2 regions of the Chroococcidiopsis sp. CCNUC1 genome follow, and region 1 is predicted to be linked to the other one. Evidence: riboswitches for the same ligand, from Rfam matches in the RefSeq annotation. Region 1 holds a riboswitch; the other holds the start of a gene.
The links. Region 1 has a riboswitch for thiamine pyrophosphate ahead of thiC (phosphomethylpyrimidine synthase). Riboswitches for the same ligand answer to the same signal wherever they lie in the genome.

Region 1 (9,503 bases):
GACCTTGACAAAAGTGCAGAAAAAGTATACAGGATAGAAAGAGGTGGAGAGGTAACTTATCACTGTCCCGGTCAACTGGTAGGCTACCCGATTTTAAATCTGCAATTCCACCACAAAGATTTGCACTGGTATTTGCGGCAGCTAGAAGAAGTCTTAATTCGCGTATTAGCAGTGTACGGGTTGCAGGGCGATCGCGTCCCTGGTTTAACTGGGGTATGGTTGGAAGGATATAAAGTCGCCGCGATCGGGATTAAAGTCAGTCGCTGGGTGACAATGCATGGTTTTGCTTTGAATGTCTGTCCCGATATGGCAGGTTTCAGTAAAATTGTCCCCTGCGGGATTGCCGATAAACCCGTGGGTAGTTTAGCTCAATGGATACCAGATATTCAACTAGAGCAGGTGAAATTGCAAGTTGCGCGATCGTTTGCAGAGGTATTTGAAGTAGATTTAGTAGAGCAAAAAGGATTGGAAGAAGATATAGATCGATACAGTTTGGTTAAAAACGATAGATCCTCAAAGATTCCCCCTAGCCTGCCTTGAGAAGGGGGAACAATGCCCCCTTTTTAAGGGGGGTTGGGGGATCGAGATCTGAATCTTCAATTGGGTAACTCCCAATCACCTAATCATTTCTCATACCATCAGGTAAATAAACACCTTTAAGATCTGCACCGCGCAGATTAGTTCCTGCTAATTTTGCCCCTTGCAAATTTGCATCTTGTAGAGAAGCATTTCGTAAATCGGCATTTCTTAAGTTTGTATTTCCCAAATAAGCATCATCTAGTACAGCATCTCGGAGAATCGCCCGTTGAAAATTAGCATCTTGAAGATTAGCATTTTCTAATATTGCGAGTTGCAAATCGGCATCTCGAAAATTAACGCCCCTGAGATAAGCAGTATCTAGTTTTGCACCTCGAAGACTGCTACCCTCTAGATTGGCATTTTCCAGGTTTACTTTTTCTAAGTTGGCATTATTCAAGTTAGCATTGTCTAAATCGACAGATCTCAGGTAAGAATTTTCTAATTTCGCACCTCGAAGATTGCTACTTGCTAAATTAGCATTTTCTAAATTTGTATTTTCTAAGTCAGCATTTTCTAAGTTGGCATAACTAAGATCGGCATTTCTCATATTTGCACCTCTCAGTTTTGCACCCCTCAATTTTGCACCTTGAAGCTCGGCATTTTCTAGGTTACATCCTTCACATTCATTAGTAGATAGTAACTGTTCGATCGCGCTATTTTGTTGCTTAACTAATTGAACGCTGCGATCGCTCGATCGGATGCTGGGATTGTAGGGTGCGATCGGTGGATCGTTCGCGTAAGCCAGTAAACTTAGTATAGGAGCTAACATCGCGTATAAAATCCTGAAGCGATCGGTTATTAATTTTTAGTCTAATCTTTTCGGAAATAGACAGTATATTTTTCCCGCCAAATCTTATTTTTACGAGCTTTCGCCTTACTCCAACAATCATTTAGCTTGCATACATAGAAAAAATTAATTAACTCAAAAATTAACAAACTGCGGCTGGGTAGAAGTGATACAATCGACAACCATAGCTAGGGGTGTCTGGGAAACCAGGCTGAGACAGTCCCTTAGAACCTGAGACTGGGTAATACCAGCGGAGGGAAGCTGTTTATGCGAGGAACTCGAAATGCGTACAGAATGGATCGCGAAGCGTCGCGGGCAAGATAACGTGTCTCAAATGCACTTTGCCCGTAAAGGTGTAATAACCGAAGAAATGCATCATGTCGCCCGACGGGAGAATTTACCCGTGGAGTTGATTCGAGATGAAGTAGCGCGGGGACGCATGATTATCCCTGCCAATATCAATCATCCCAATTTGGAACCGATGTGTATTGGCATCGCCTCCAAATGTAAGGTGAATGCTAATCTTGGTGCTTCACCCAACTCTTCCAACCTAGATGAAGAAGTTGCCAAGCTCAATCTAGCGGTAAAATATGGAGCCGATACCGTCATGGACTTATCCACAGGCGGCGGTAACTTAGATGAAATTCGCACTGCAATTATTAACGCTTCTCCGGTGCCAATTGGCACTGTACCAGTCTATCAAGCTTTAGAAAGCGTCCACGGTAGTATTGAAAAGCTCACTGCGGAAGATTTTCTCCACATCATCGAGAAACACGCCCAGCAAGGTGTAGACTATATGACAATTCATGCTGGGATTTTAATCGAGCATTTGCCATTAGTCAAAAACCGAATTACCGGAATTGTCTCCCGTGGTGGAGGTATTTTAGCGCGGTGGATGTTGCACCATCACAAACAAAATCCGCTGTACACGCACTTGCGCGACATTATCGAGATTTTTAAGAAATACGACGTGTCCTTTAGTTTGGGTGACTCTCTACGCCCTGGCTGTCTCCACGATGCATCCGACGAGGCACAGTTAGCAGAATTAAAAACTTTGGGACAACTGACTCGTAAAGCCTGGGAACACGATGTCCAAGTCATGGTAGAAGGACCAGGACACGTCCCGATGGATCAAATTGAATTTAACGTCCGCAAGCAGATGGAAGAGTGTTCGGAAGCACCTTTTTACGTGCTGGGACCACTGGTAACGGATATTGCCCCAGGCTACGACCATATCACTTCTGCGATCGGGGCAGCAATGGCAGGTTGGTATGGTACGGCAATGTTATGCTATGTCACACCTAAAGAACATTTGGGCTTACCCGATGCGGAAGACGTGCGGAATGGTTTGATTGCCTACAAAATCGCCGCTCACGCTGCGGACGTGGCAAGACACCGCATCGGTGCTAGAGATAGGGATGACGAGCTTTCAACCGCCCGTTACAATTTCGACTGGAATCGTCAGTTTGAATTATCCCTCGATCCAGACAGGGCAAAGGAATATCACGACGAAACCCTGCCAGCAGATATTTATAAAACTGCTGAATTCTGCTCGATGTGCGGTCCCAAATTCTGCCCGATGCAAACAAAAGTTGATGCTGACGCGCTGACGGAACTAGAAAAGTTCTTGGCACGAGAAACTGTGAAAGGATAGTGGTGAGTGGTGCGTGAAGAAGGGGTGTAGGGTGTAGGGTGTGGGGTGTGGGAAATTTGTTTTTGGTTGTTGGTTGTTGGTTGTTGGTTGTCGCTCCCTCAACTTCGCGACTCTCCTTCAGCTCCCTCAGCCCCCTCAGCCCCCTCAGCTCTCTTAATTGTGTCTCCTCAGATATAAGACAAGTTTGCCCTCGTCGCTTTAAAATCTTTGCAGAACATAGGGTAGGATTGTCTGTCTCGCCCTAATTGTTGCTCGTTAAATTGACTAAAAATGCTTTCTTTATCCGAACAAGTTGTATTAATTACTGGTGCTTCTACTGGCATTGGGGCAGCACTGGCAAAAATTTTAGCAGAACGATTTAAGACGATTCGCTTAGTCTTGGCAGCTAGAGATGCAGACAAGTTGGAAAAGGTCGCTAGTCACTGTCGGCAATTAGGGGCAGAAGTTCTCATCGTTCCCACAGATTTAGCACAGACTGACCAAGTTGAAGCCCTAGCCCAAGCCGCGATCGCAAAATTCGGTCGCGTTGATGCTTTAGTTAATAATGCTGGCTACGGACAGATGGGACCCATAGAACTCATTCCCCACGAAGCTGCTGCCAGACAATTTCAAATCAACGTGCTAGCACCCTTAGCGCTGATCCGCAGCTTAATTCCGCTGATGCGCGATCGCGGTGGTGGCAGAATTATCAATATTAGTTCGCTGGGTGGTAGGATGGCTTTCCCGTTTGGCGGTTTGTATAGTGGTTCAAAATTTGCCCTCGAGGGACTCAGCGATGCTTTGCGCATGGAACTAGCACCATTCAATATTAAAGTCAGCGTCATCGAACCAGGTCCAGTCAGCACGGATTTTTTTGCCGCCGCCGCCCAAGCTGTAGAATCAACCGTAGCCACTCCCGAACGCACCCCCTATCGCGCTGCTTTTGAAAAATTAAAAGATTTAGAGAAACACACGAGTAGCCGTGCTTGGAGTGCCGAACGAGTTGCAGAAGCAATTGTTAAAGCACTGACAGATTCTCATCCCCGCCCGCGCTATATTGCAGCAACAGGGGGAAATTTTTTGGTGTTTATGATGACGAAAGTTTTATCAACTAAAGTTGTCGATCGCTTTTGGCAGCGATTTTATGGCATTAACCTTGTAGCGCAAGATTGGCAAAAGCATCGTTTAGGCTTGAAGGATGAAGTATAAATGAATTGGTAATTGGTAATTGGTAGTTGGTAGTTGGTAGTTCTCGATCGCTACCCTAATCCCTTAGTGCTAAATCCTAATCCCTCCTGACCCATTACCCATTACCTATTACCTATTACCATCAAAAAATGGATCTACTAGAGTATCAAGCTAAAGAATGGTTTCGCGAGATTGGTATTCCAGTTTTACCTTCCCAAAGAATCGATCGTCCCCGCGATTTGAAGGGGTTGAAGATTCCCTATCCAGTAGTACTCAAATCGCAAGTGCGGACGGGAGGTAGGGGAAAAGCTGGGGGAGTAAAGATCGTCACGAATACGATCGACGCGATCGCTGCGGCACAAACGATCTTCAATTTACCAATTTTAGGGGAATTTCCTGAAGTTTTACTAGCGGAGGCAAAATACAACTCCGATCGCGAGTTTTACCTAGCCATAGTTATCGATGCAGTTGCTCGCCGTCCGTTGCTTCTGGGTTCTACGCAAGGGGGAGTCGATGTTGAATCCAATCCAGAAGCTTTACAACAAGTCATAGTCGAACGAGATTTTTCACCCTTTTATGCCCGCCGATTAGCAGTCAAAATGGGCTTGCAGGGAGATGCACTGGCATCGGTCAGCGCTATCGTGGAAAAAATGTACGGTTTATTCGTGCAGAAAGATTTGGATTTGATCGAAATCAATCCTTTAGGGGTCAGTTCGACTGGGGAGTTAATGGCATTGGATGGTAAAGTTACTGTCAACGACCAAGCGATCGCCCGCCATCCCGATATTTTGATGATGGCAGAAAAAAAAGCTAGCCGTCCTAACGGTTATCCATCAGTCGCTCAAGTTGGCAAGTGGAATGAGGTAGATAAGTCGGGAAATATTGCAATTTTGGGCAATGGTGCGGGGTTATTGATGGCAACTTTAGATTTGATCGCCACAGCCAGTCACCGCAAACCATCTGTTTGCTTAAATGTGGGACATGGAAGAATTGGCGCAAATGGGGGGTTGAATTTTTGCGATCGCGTCGTCCAAGGTCTAGAATTGATCGCTCAAGATAAATCTATCCATGCGATCTTAGTTAATATTCTTTGTAGCGTGCCGACAACTGTAGAAGTGGCTGAGGCGATCGCGACTTTCGTACAACAGCACGACAATAAGACGCACAAAACTCGTTCTCATGCCCAATACCCTAAACTAGTCGTGCGCTTGGCAGGAACGGATTTAGCAGATGCCAAAGCAAAGCTAGATGCGGTACAAGTCTCTTCAATGGAAGATTTAGACGAAGCGATCGCCCAAGCCGTCCGTGTTGCGAAAAGTTCGTTGCCTAAAAGAAGTGAGTGATGAAATTAAAGCCTGATAGTAAAGTTTTAATTCAGGGCATGACAGCATCGCTCTGGTCGCCCTACATTGCTCGTATGCAAGCCTACGGGACGCAGATTGTTGCCGCAGTTAGTCCTGGTCAAACGACATCTATTGACGATTTACCCGTGTTCGATTTGGTCGAACAGGCAGTAGCGGCAGTTGGGGCGATCGATACGACGATTATTTTCGTCCCTCCCTATCAAGCTTTAGATGCTGCGTTAGAGGCGATCGCTTCTGGGATAAAACAAATTATTATCATCTCTGCTGGCGTACCTCCTTTGGATATGGTGCGCTTGTTGCGTAAAGCAGAGGCAAACGAAACCATAATTGTAGGACCAAACAGTCCGGGTATTATCATTCCTGGCAAATTACTTTTGGGAACCCATGCCAGTGAATTTTATACTCCAGGTTCGATTGGTATTGTCAGTCGCAGCACGACTCTGACTTACGAAATTGCCTTGGGATTGACTAAAGCCGGGTTAGGGCAGTCAATTGCTGTCAGTATTGGCAGTGATGCAATTATTGGTTCTTCTTTTCTACAATGGCTGCAAATTTTCGATGAAGACGATACTACAGAAGCGATCGTTTTAGTCGGGGAACCTGGGGGAAATAGCGAAGAAGCTGCGGCGCGTTACATTGCCGAGGCGATCGATAAACCAGTTATAGCCTACATTGCTGGCTGTCATGCACCAGCTGGCAAACACTGGGGGCATACTGGGACGCTAGCAGCCGTGGTTGGCAGAGGAGATAATGTCGGTACGGCAAAAAGCAAGTTAGAAGCTTTCAAAGCGGCAAAAGTTCCAGTTGCAGAACGCCCCTCGCAAATTGCTGAATTGGTGAAAAAGGCATTAAAGAAAAAATAAAAGATGCAGTTTGATACTTCCGAATTGACTCGAAATCTTTGATGAATAGAGAACAGGGAAAAGTCAAGGATATGAAATCTAGATGACTCAACCCACACTAAACACCCAAGGCTTAATGGCGGCTCTATGTGCCGCAGCTACTTGGGGTATGGTAGGTGTATTTGTCCGCTGGCTTCCAGGATGGTCTGCTTTTGCAGTTTTGGCAGGTCGCTTTCTGGTTGCCACTGTTGCAATGCTGCCGATCCTTTTTCTAGCGCCGAGTGTCCGACACGATCTGATTCGCTCCCTTCGCACTTCAACGATCTGGTGGCTGAGTTTGCCAGCTATTGGGGGTTATGTCTTAGGCACGACGGCATTTCAGCTAGCACCTGTGGGAGAAGTGACATTATTATTCACAACCTCACCCTTGTTTATTATTGCCTACAAATATGTTGTGCGCTTACACGTTAAACGAAATGAAGGCTTTGGAATGCTGCTGGCTATGGCTGGAGCCAGTGCGATCGTGCTGCCTCAGCTATCTACCGATCGCGCTGTCTCTTGGGCAACTCTAGCAGGCTACCTTTTGGCATTAGGTGCTGCTGGTTTGATCGCAATTTATACACTTTGGTTTAATGCATTTGCTCAGCAAAACATTGCGCCAAAATCGATAAATGTGGTTTTTCTGACCTGTTTGCTAGGAACTGGAGTTTAGACTAGTTTCCGGTGCGAAACTTAAAAGTCTTACAGTGATTGAGATAGAACTTTTAGGTACTCAATCCGAGTTGGGCTGGTGAGAGGTGTTACGAAAGAAATATCATATCGAGCAAAAATTTAGAACTTTGCTGCAATTAACTGGAAAGATGGATGCTGAAATGGTTGAGATTGACCAGATTCTCGATGATGAGAACCTATTAGAGTTAGTTGAAGCTGACTTATCTCTCGCGTTCTTCTCATGCAACCAAAACCGGCAGAAATTCAACTCCTGTAGAAGTTATACTACGGATGATAGTTCTGAAACACTTACGCTGCCTGAGTTACGAAAAGACCATCAAAAACGTAAGTGAAAGTTTAGTTCTAAGACAATTCTGCCGAGTATATTTTCAGCCACTACCGAACAAGAGTACGCGCTTTTCGTTGGTCGAATCAAATAAGTGAAACAACTTTGAAGAAACTGAATCAACGACTGACGCAAATGGCTATCGAGCTGCAATTAACTAAAGCACAAAAGATGAGAACAGACGGAACAGTAGGAGCCACAAATATTCACTTTCCTTCTGATAATAGCTTATTAGTAGATGGGGTGAGAGTTATGAGCCGTCTGTTGTACAAGGCTAAAGAAATTCTGAGTTCAAACTCAAAAATTCATCCTCGATTATTCCAAAACCGTTACCGGACAGCTAGAAAAATTTCTCGCAATATTGATAGTCTATCTCAAGCTCGAAGCCAGTGGGGTCGTCAAAATAGAGAACAAGCTTATCGCCGATTACTTGAAGTAACTCAAGCTAGTCTTAAACAAGCTCAAAAGGTACAGGTTCTTCTCAAGGATTCAACCGATTTAAAAGCGGCAAAAGTTGGTCGAGCTTTAGCTATTTTTATTCCTCGCGTCACACAAGTTATTGCTCAGTCATCTCGCCGTGTTTTACGTCAAGAAAGAGTTCCGGCTCATGAAAAACTCGTGAGTATCTTTGAAGCTCATACTGACATTATCTGTCGAGGAAAACCTAATTTATCAACAGAATTTGGACATAAAGTTTGGTTAGATGAAGTTGATGGAGGGCTAATCAGTAATTATCGAGTTCTCAAAGGTAATCCTCACGATACGCAACAGTGGGTTGAGAGCCTTGACCAGCATCTACAAATTTTTGGTCGTCCACCCAAGCAAGCAAGCGCCGACCGAGGAGTTTATTCTCACCCAAATGAAAACTATGCTCAAAAATTAGGAGTCAAACAAGTAATCCTCCCCAAGGGAGGCTATAAGAGTAAAGAAAGAGATAATTTTGAAAGAAAGAGAAATTTTCAGAAAGGTCGCCGCTGGCATAACGGGATAGAAGGACGTATAAGTGTTCTCACACATATGCTTTGGATTAGAACGATGTTTATACAAAACTAGTAGAGGTTTTGAACGTTGGGTAGGATGGGGAATCATCGCTCATAATTTGGCTAGCATGAGGAGAAATTTGAGCAAAACTGATAAAAATACTTGAAATATTAACTATTTATTTTGGAATTGCTAGAGCTAGTTAATCACCATCTAAAATAGTTGGTATTATTCAACTATTGAAATATTTATTAATCTTCTCGAAATGAATTCATTCACAAAATCTTATTAACAATATGCAGAGCTACACTAATTTTTTCACTGATACTTTCTCATGTTTTGCACCGGAAACTAGTCTAATCTCCAATTTTGGAGTTACGCGCTTGAAAATTGAGATCTCGATCCCCCCTAGCCCCCCTTTTGAAGGGGGAATGAATGCCCCCTTTTTAAGGGGGTTGGGGGATCGGCTACTGCTGCGGTACGCGCCAAACATCAATTGTGCCATTACCAGTCCCGCTAACTAATGTTTGTCCCCTGGGACTGAAGGCGACGGCATTAAAATAGTCTGCATTTCCTGTCACGTAGCCGATTAAGGTGTGGCGTAACTTGCCTGTCTCCAGATTCCACAGCTTGACAATGCGATCGCTACTGTTACTTGCCAGTGTTTTACCATCAGAGCCGATCGCAACAGAAGTGACTACGCTGCGATCGCTGCTCAAGGTACGAACGAGCTGACCCGTATTCAGATTCCACAGTTTAATTGTCCCATCACTACTGCCACTAGCAATTTGTCCGTTGTTGCTCGTAGCTAGGGAAAACACATTTCCAGCACCACTGATAGTCCGAATTAACTTGCCTGTATCCAGATTCCACAACTTAATCGTCTCGTCGCTGCTACCAGTGGCAAGAATTTGTCCATCGCGGCTGATGGCAACAGCATTGACATCGCCGGAATGTCCGTTGAGGTTATGTCGCAATTGACCTGTATTCAAATTCCACAGCTTGACAATTCCGTCATTGCTCCCACTTGCCAAAGTTTGTCCGTCGGTCGCGATCGCCACTGAATTAACAT
Region 2 (9,503 bases), 1.8 Mb from region 1:
CACTGCTAATTCTTTGGCGACAGTTTCAGATTCAAAATTGACAAAACCAAGATGATTAAAAACATTGCCAAACCGATCGTGCAGGCGTAGCTAATATCTAAACTACTGCCAAAAGCTTGTTCGTAAAGGTAATAAACAATAGTTTTAGAACTGTTGCGGGGTCCACCTTTGGTCATGATGTAGATTTCTTCAAAAACCTTGGTGGCGGAAATGGCAGAAATGACAGCTACTAGCATTAAGTAAGGTCGCATTAATGGCACTGTAACATCCCAGTGTTTGCGCACGCCATCGGAACCGTCGATCGCAGCAGCTTCGTATAATTCTGCTGGAATCGACTGTAACCCAGCTAAATAAATCACCATGTAGTATCCCAGTCCTTTCCACACTGTCACCGCGATGACGCTAAAAAGGGCAAATCTGGGACTAGTCAGCCAGGGTATACCACTAGTTAAAATTCCAGTTTGTTTCAATAATTGATTTAGCAATCCATTCTGAGCATATAACCACCGCCAAGCAATCCCTGCTACGACCATAGAAATAATCACAGGCGTGTAATAGGCAGCGCGAAACCAGTGCATTCCTCGTAGTTTCTGGTTAACTAAAATCGCCAAAACCAAAGGAATTGCAACCAAAATCGGCACGGCGATCGCCAAATACAATATTGTATTTCCCAAAGTTTGCCAAAAGACTTTATCCTGCCACAAACGCTCAAAGTTAGCCAAGCCAATCCATTCAGGTGCTTGGGTTATGTCGTATTCGTAACGAGTAAAGCTCAAGTAAAATGCTTGCAGGGCAGGATAAAAGACCGTTAACCCCAGAACAAGCAGTGCTGGTAGTAAAAATAAGTATGGAGTGAGGCGCTGTTGAATTAACGTCCAGTTAATGGGAACGGATTTCTGCATGGTCATTGCTTTGTAGTGGCAATCAGAGCTTTTCGATGTTTCTAGTGTTACTCGAATAGGATTTGCAAGTAGATAGCGGACGTGTAAAAGTTTTCTCGCTTCATTTATAATTTTCTGGTCGCCGCTAAACACGACGGTTAGATGGCTTGAATCAGTGTAGATTGTATTGATATCTAAGGCAACGGAAATATTACTATGAAAACATGCAAGGTTATTTCAGTCTCTTGCCTAATATTCTCTACTAGTATTTGTGGGTGTCAAATAGATACTTTGAACGCACGAGCAACTCAGCCGAGTGTTGCGGCTGCTCAAGAGCCAGAAAATTCTACAGGTGTCCAGCTTGCAAGTATAACTTCAGCGTCAGCTAAAACATTGTTAATAACGCTTAGTAAGGACTCGAAGCCTAAACCGATCCAGACGCGATCGGGACCAGGGGGTTTAGAAGTTGACCTCGTGCGTGCTGGCATCACTGGAAAAATTCTCACTGTCGAACTGCTCTATCGCAACCCAACCAGTGCATACACCCGCAATGTCGAGATGCCGATTCAGCAAGTTAGCTATATTGATGATGCGACAGCAAAACGCTATGGCGTGCTTAAAGATGAATCCGGTCAATACTTGGCATCGCCGTTGGGAAAGAGGGACAAAACAATCGTGGATTTGGGAAATTTTTCTAGCGTCGAAAAGTCTAAGGTGGCGTGGTTTAAGTTTCCTGCACCGCCTGCCGGAACAAAGACTATTTCGATTAACATTCCCGATGTAGGTCCTTACGACGGTATATCGGTACGACCATGAAATACGTTCTCCTCCAAGCGGCTTTCAGCGTTTCTGCGATGATGTTGGCAAGTTGCAATGAGCCGATCGAGAAATCTCGTGATGCTTCTACTGCTGAGTCAGTTAATCCGAAACAAGTACAGCAGTTTGCTACTGCGCAAGTACAATCGGAGCCGTTGAAGCAGGAACGAGAACGCGCCTTATCTTTTCCGGATTCCGGTAGTCAATTAACAGGTGATGTTAGCGATCTGGAAGGACTGGTTGCTGACTTGGATGGTCGTATTACAGAGTCGGAAACAATTATCGATCTGCCAGCTGATGTGCTGTTTGATTTTGACAAAGCTAATATTCGTCCCGATGCTGTTCCAAGGTTAGAGAAGTTAGCTCGCCTGATTCAACAATCCGGTAGTGTTATGGTGCAGGTCAACGGTTATACAGACTCGAAAGGCAGCGATGCGTATAACATGAAGCTATCCCAGCGTCGCGCTGCTGCGATCGCCCAGTGGCTTGCTAGCAAGGAAGGCATAGAGTCCGAACGCTTGCGGACTAAAGGCTATGGCGAGAGCCAACCTGCTGCACCAAATGTGAATCCAGACGGTTCGGACAATCTAGAAGGACAGCGGACAAATCGCAGAGTTCAAGTAATCATTCCGCGATCGTAGGTTTTGTCCTCTGCCATCCGCTTTAAGAATTCGCTTCGATATCAACTCAGACCCAGATCCGTCACAGCACCGAGACTGCTAGAAGATACTAACTTGGCATACTTTGCTAACACGCCTGTAGTATACCGTGGCGGGCGGGGTTTCCAGCTAGCGCGACGTTGGGCTAATTCTTCATCCGATACGTGCAGGTGTAAGGCACGGGAACGAGCGTCGATGGTAATTGTATCTCCTTCTTGCACCAGGGCGATCGCACCTCCTACAGCGGCTTCTGGGGCGACGTGACCGACGACCATACCGTATGTTCCACCGGAGAAACGCCCGTCAGTGATTAATCCTACCGAGTCTCCCAAGCCAGCGCCGATAATTGCCGAAGTAGGGGCTAGCATTTCTCGCATCCCAGGACCTCCTTTGGGTCCCTCGTAGCGCACGACGATGACATCACCTGCTTGGATCTGTTTTGCCAAAATTGCCGCTAGACAGGCTTCCTCGGATTCAAATACCCGCGCTGGACCCGAAATTTTTGGTAACTTCACCCCTGTAATTTTTGCTACCGAACCTTCTGTAGCCAAATTTCCCTTCAAAATAGCTAAGTGTCCTTCAGCATAAAGGGGATTTTCCCAAGGACGAATCACATCTTGGTTTGTAGGTGGAGTATCGGGGACATCAGCTAAAATTTCAGCAATGGTTTGTCCGGTAATTGTCAGCGCATCGCCATGTAATAAACCATGTACGAGCAACATTTTCATCACTTGGGGAATTCCGCCGACTTTGTGTAAATCTGTTGCTACATATCTACCACTCGGCTTGAGATCGCATAGGACTGGAACGCGGGCGCGAATGGTTTCAAAGTCATCTAGAGTGAGTTCTACTCCTATTGAATGGGCGATCGCCAGCAGGTGTAAAACAGAATTGGTAGAACCACCCACAGCCATGATCGTCGCGATCGCATTTTCAAACGCCTTACGAGTGAGAATTTGACGGGGTAAAAGTTGGTTGCGAATGGCTTCAACTAAAACAAAAGCTGATTTTTCCGTACTTTCGGCTTTTTCTGCATCCTCCGCTGCCATTGTGGAAGAATAGGGCAAGCTCATCCCCATAGCTTCAAACGCAGAAGACATTGTATTTGCCGTATACATTCCACCACAGGACCCAGCCCCAGGACAAGCACGGCGTTCGACTTCGATTAATTCTGTTTCGTCAATTTTGCCAGCACTGTATTGTCCTACAGCTTCAAATGCACTGACAACTGTTAAATCTTTGCCGTTGTAGTGTCCGGGTTTAATTGTTCCACCATAGACAAATATTGCTGGGATATTCATCCGCGCCATAGCAATCATCGCCCCTGGCATGTTCTTATCGCAACCGCCGATCGCCAAGACTCCATCCATACTCTGTCCGTTACAGACAGTTTCAATTGAATCGGCAATCACTTCCCGCGATACGAGGGAATATTTCATCCCTTCCGTTCCCATCGAAATGCCGTCGCTGATGGTAATCGTACCGAACATTTGCGGCATTCCCCCAGAGTTACGCACTCCGGCTACAGCACGTTGGGCAAGCTCGTTAATTCCCATGTTGCAGGGAGTAATGGTACTGTAACTGTTAGAAATACCAACGATGGGTTTAGTAAAATCTGCATCGCCAAAACCGACAGCCCGTAACATAGCACGGTTAGGCGATCGCTGTACGCCTTGGGTAACGACTTGACTTCTGAGGTTGTCCGACATTTTCTATCCTTGGGGATACGATCGTAGGGGCAGAGTTTGTATTGTCGCAAAAAAAGATTGGACTTGGTAATAGAACTTCTTACGATTTAATCATGCCGCAGATAGATACTGATATTCACAGCAAAGTTACATAATAGTAATGTCGAGAGCAGAAATTTAACTAAATTTCTGCTTCTCGACAAGGATAGTGAGTTAAATGGCAAGGCAAAAAGTTTGCCTGCTTGAATTGAGATTAATAGCGATTGTTGACTGAACTAGTGGTAAAAAAGCAGCGATCGCATTGTTGTTTTTTGAGTAAAAATCAATAAATATAAATAACGCTAGAGGTGTAGGGTGAGCAACGCCCACTCTAATACTGAAACCAAAAACAAAAATTTCGCCCAAATACTTCTTTACTGCTTAGATCTCTCACCTTGTATAGTAGGTGCGATCGCGATCGTCGGGTATTTGGCGAAAAACTAATGGTTAAATTGTCAAAAACCCTTAATGTTAACTGGCGCTAGAGACCGCCACAGCAACGAATACTAAAGCCACAACCAAAAATGCACCTGCAACGCCACCAATAATATAGTTACGCTTCTGAGTACTGCTTGGTGGTTCTGCCGTGTAAACTTTGGGTTCTACAGCAAAGTTATTTAAACGACCGCCTTCTTCGGTGGTATAGGGCATGAATCAAGTCCTTTCTATTTTTGCTTTGCTTAACTGTAACAAAAAATGGTAGAAATACTCTCATACTTTAGTTAAGAAAATTTACATATACGGGAGTCGGTAGGGGCGCACGGCTGTACGCCCTTACAGGAGTTGGGGAAACAACCGCTTTAGCTCGTGACAGTGCCGCTAAGAGGGGAACTAGCGATCGCGTAATCTTTAATTGGTATTCGTCCGGCGAGGTAGGCGAGTCGTCCGGCTTCGGTGGCTAGTTTCATACCGCGTGCCATAGCAGGAGGGTTCTTAGCTTGGGCGATCGCCGTGTTAATCAGTAAAGCATCTGCCCCCAACTCCATTGCTTGCGCGGCTTCGCTAGGCGTGCCAATTCCCGCATCTACCACCACTGGTACGCCAGCATTTTCAATGATGATTTGAATATTTGCCGTTGTTTTCAATCCTTGTCCAGAACCAATTGGAGAAGCCAAAGGCATCACAGTCACGCAGCCGACTTCCTCCAAGCGTTTCGCCAGCATTGGATCGGCATTGATGTAAGGTAATACAGCAAACCCTTCCTTCACCAGTTGTTCTGCTGCTTGTAAAGTCCCGATCGGATCGGGCAGCAAATATTTTGGATCGGGAATCACTTCTAACTTGACAAAATTGTTATCTTCTTGTCCTAAAACCTTCGCCATCTCGCGCCCCAAACGAGCAACGCGAATTGCTTCTTCCGCCGTCTGACAACCAGCAGTATTGGGCAACATCCACAGCTTTGTCCAATCCAAAGCCTCAGCTAAATTTTCATGTCCAGGTGCTTTTGTTTGCACTCGTCGCACAGCAACGGTGACAATTTGACAACCGCTAGCAACCACGCTTTGCTGCATCTCTTCTACGTTGCGATACTTACCAGTACCAGTCATCAAGCGGGAAGAAAAAGTGCGATCGGCAATCACTAAAGGGCGATCGAGGGACTGTTGCTGTGATAGATCTAAGGTTTGCATTTGTGAATTTTTGGTAATTGGTAATTGGTAATTGGTAGTTGGTAATTGGTAGGCAATGTCTCCCTCAGCTCCCTCAGCTCTCTTCTCCCGACTCCCGACTCCCGACTTCCAACTCTCGCCAAGAAATCGTAAATAACTAAAACTCTCTAGCAAAGGATCTAATTTTTGTTCCCATAAGTCAGCAATTAACTTGGCAGTGATGGGTGCGAGGAGGATACCGTTGCGATAGTGACCAGTGGCTAAGGTAAGATTCGAGCAGGGGCTATTTCCTAAAATGGGTAGTTCGTCAGGAGTCGCAGGACGAAAACCCCACCAAAATTCGCGAATTGGATAATCTTGTAACTGGGGATAGATCCGAATGGCTCGTTGCAGTAAAGTTTGAATTCCCGCTGGGGTATTATAAGGGGTAAATCCTACATCTTCACTGGTAGCACCAATAATAATGCGGCGTTCGCGGCGCGGTACGATGTAGACATCTGAAGCATACAAAACCCGCTGGAGCATCGCATCAGCGCGATCGCTATCTGGTATTTGTACCGATAGCATTTGCCCTTTTTTCGGACGCACGGGTAAAGGTAACAACTCTGACGACCAAGCACCAGATGCCAGGATATAGCGATCGGCTGAGAAGTTGCCACTGGCAGTCTGAACGCCAATAACTCGCCCTTGATGCTGTAAAATGCCTTCAACAGCAATTCCATCGTGCAAATCTACGCCCAAAGATTCTGCTGCCGACCATAAAGCCAAAGTCAAAGCCCGATTATCGACTTGAGCATCTTCGGGATACCACCAACCGCCCTCAACTGCTTCACTCAATCCTGGTTGATAGAGGTGGATTGCCTCTTTATCGAGATAGTAAGCGGGGGAAGAATTATTTTCTTGTAGGAGTGTACGGCTGTGCGCCCCTACATCTTCATAAACAGGCGCGAGAATGCCGCAAGCCCAGTAACCTGTTGGTTTACCGCTAATTTCTTCTAGCTTGCGCGTCCATTCGGGGTAGAGCGATCGCGATCGCAAACACAGATCTAACATTGCCCCTGGAGGGATTTGCTCGGCTTGAGGCGCTAGCATTCCCGCCGCTGCATGACTTGCCGCAGCATGAAAATCGCGACAGAGTAAAGTGACAGATGCACCGCGCAATCTTAACTCAACGGCGATCGCCAAACCAACGACCCCGCCACCAATAATTAAAATGTCATTTGTCATTTGTCATTTGTCATTTGTGAGTTAGGCAAGAGGCGAGAAATTGAGCGATCGCTTTTACCTGCAATGCTTCGCCAGCCATTCTGTATATATCTTGAGTTCTCATAAACAGCTTCCCTCCGCTGGTATTACCCAGTCTCAGGTTCTAAGGGACTATCTCAGCCTGGTTCCCCAGACACCCCTAGCTATGGTTGACTATCCTAGCACGCGGATAAGCGGAAAATGTGCATAGCTTCTCATGTTATCCCTATTGTCATAGTAGTTCGCTACATAACACATCGACAGGAAAAACGCAGATCATCTCCATCAATAAACCCCTCAGCTTTCACTTTCTATAATTCCGAATTCCACACAGTTTCCGTACCTTGTCCCCAGAAGCCGTCAAATTTTGTTACCTTTACATCACCTAAAACTTTTGTCTGGCACGCTAACCTTAGGTTGCGCGTGGGAGAATGGGGAGGAAGGGAGCGACGGGTTTTATCTTGCCAATTTGGTTCGGAAACTTCGCCTTCGACTAACACCGCACAAGTACCGCAACTGCCAATACCGTGACAATTGATAACTTTAGCGCCACCGTTGTACAACTCAATGTCATGCTTAAGCAAGACTTGTCGTAAATTAGCGCCGCGATCGCATTCAATTGTTTTACCTTGAGCAATTACCTTTACCATATCCATGTTAGCTAGCGACTCCACCATCTAGTTCTACCTAAAATCAGAATATCGCTTTCTAGAGTTCGAGCTTTCCTGTGTTTGTTCTTTCCCTATGACCGAAGCATTACCCCTCGCCTCCAACCCAAACCAGATCTGGATTTACGATACAACCCTACGCGACGGTACGCAGCGTGAAGGCTTGTCTGTATCCTTAGAGGATAAATTACGCATTGCCCGCCAACTCGACCAATTGGGCGTTCCCTTTATTGAAGGTGGATGGCCTGGGGCAAATCCTAGAGACGTACAATTTTTCTGGCAGTTGAAGGAAGAGCCCCTCAAACAAGCCGAAGTCGTTGCTTTTTGTTCTACCCGTCGCCCCCATGTTAGTGCGGCTGAAGATTCACTCCTGCAAGCGATTCTGGCTGCTGGAACTCGTTGGGTGACAATTTTTGGTAAATCTTGGGATCTCCACGTTACAGAAGGGCTAAAATGCAGCCTGGAAGAAAATTTAGAGATGATTCGCGATACAGTTGCCTACCTTCGCAGCCAAGGGCGACGAGTCATTTACGATGCCGAACACTGGTTTGATGGCTATAAACACAATCGCGATTATGCCTTAAAAACGCTAGCAGCCGCGATCGCCTCTGGCGCAGAATGGCTCGTCCTGTGCGACACCAACGGCGGGACTCTCCCACATGAAATTAGTTCTATTGTTCGCGACGTAGCCTCATTTATTTCTGTAGGGGCGCACAGCTGTGCGCCCCTACCCATTCCCCAAATAGGAATCCATACCCACAACGATTCCGATACAGCTGTCGCCAATGCGATCGCCGCTGTGATGGAAGGGGCGAAGATGGTACAGGGGACGATCAACGGCTACGGCGAACGCTGCGGTAATGCTAACCTCTGTTCTCTCATCCCTAACTTACAGCTCAAACTCGGATACCAATGCCTTGCTGACGCACAAATGCCTCAACTAACTGAAGTCAGTCGTTTTGTCAGCGAAGTTGTCAACCTTGCCCCTGACGAACACGCACCTTTTGTAGGGCGTTCTGCCTTTGCCCATAAGGGGGGTATCCATGTCTCGGCTGTAGAACGCAATCCCCTTACCTACGAACATATTCAACCAGAACAAATTGGCAATCGCCGCCGTATCGTGATTTCTGACCAAGCAGGAATTAGCAATGTCGTCGCTAAAGCCCGTACTTTTGGGATTGAATTAGATAAACATAACCCTACAGCACGACAAATTCTGCAACGCTTGAAAGAATTAGAAAGTGAAGGCTATCAATTTGAAGCTGCTGAAGCCAGTTTCGATCTCCTCATGCGCGAGGCTTTAGGTAAACGACAGCAATTTTTTGAAATTAAAGGCTTTCAAGTTCACTGCGATTTAGTCGAAGGGCGATCGAATACTAATGCCCTCGCTACTGTTAAACTAACTGTCAACGGTCAAGACATTCTCGAAGCCGCCGAGGGAAATGGTCCTGTAGCAGCATTAGACAGGGCGTTAAGAAAAGCTTTAGTTAACTTTTATCCACAAATTGCTCAGTTTGAATTAAGCGATTACAAAGTCAGAATTTTAGACGGACACAGTGGTACGGCAGCAAAAACTCGCGTCTTAGTAGAATCAAAAAACGGTCATCAGCGTTGGACGACCGTTGGTGTTTCTCCTAATATTTTAGAAGCTTCTTATCAGGCAGTTGTAGAAGGATTGGAATACGGATTAATGTTGCATATGATGGCAGAAATAGTATTAAGTGCTTCTAGTTAGGCTAAAATTAGCTATTATTCGTCACCCCATTCAATTTCATTTTTTAGTGCCTGTAATGGTGTTAGAAGCATGTCGGCTATATCCGATCTTCCTCTAGCTTTGTAGATATCTATAGCTTTTTGAAAATCTGTCACTGCCCCCTGTTTATCTCCTGTTAAAGTTCTA

Region 2: another riboswitch for thiamine pyrophosphate. It lies ahead of thiO (glycine oxidase ThiO); the one in region 1 lies ahead of thiC (phosphomethylpyrimidine synthase).

Annotation. Positions count from the first base shown of each region.
Region 1 is NZ_CP097480.1:2,911,581-2,921,083, reverse strand. Features, by position in the region: gene lipB (lipoyl(octanoyl) transferase LipB) at 1-540, shown strand, start outside; gene M5J74_RS13625 (pentapeptide repeat-containing protein) at 620-1,348, opposite strand; TPP riboswitch at 1,547-1,642, shown strand; gene thiC (phosphomethylpyrimidine synthase) at 1,650-3,020, shown strand; gene M5J74_RS13615 (SDR family oxidoreductase) at 3,291-4,208, shown strand; gene M5J74_RS13610 (succinate--CoA ligase subunit beta) at 4,337-5,530, shown strand; gene M5J74_RS13605 (CoA-binding protein) at 5,530-6,414, shown strand; gene M5J74_RS13600 (EamA family transporter) at 6,497-7,105, shown strand; partial or broken gene M5J74_RS13595 (ISNCY family transposase) at 7,191-8,597, shown strand; gene M5J74_RS13590 (serine/threonine-protein kinase) at 8,899-9,503, opposite strand, start outside.
Region 2 is NZ_CP097480.1:4,749,348-4,758,850, reverse strand. Features, by position in the region: gene M5J74_RS21890 (carbohydrate ABC transporter permease) at 6-908, opposite strand; gene M5J74_RS21885 (hypothetical protein) at 1,173-1,697, shown strand; gene M5J74_RS21880 (OmpA family protein) at 1,694-2,338, shown strand; gene ilvD (dihydroxy-acid dehydratase) at 2,380-4,065, opposite strand; gene psb34 (photosystem II assembly protein Psb34) at 4,555-4,734, opposite strand; partial or broken gene M5J74_RS33610 (thiazole synthase) at 4,884-5,675, opposite strand; partial or broken gene thiO (glycine oxidase ThiO) at 5,828-6,917, opposite strand; TPP riboswitch at 7,012-7,107, opposite strand; gene M5J74_RS21855 (2Fe-2S iron-sulfur cluster-binding protein) at 7,247-7,585, opposite strand; gene cimA (citramalate synthase) at 7,680-9,338, shown strand; gene M5J74_RS21845 (hypothetical protein) at 9,353-9,503, opposite strand, start outside.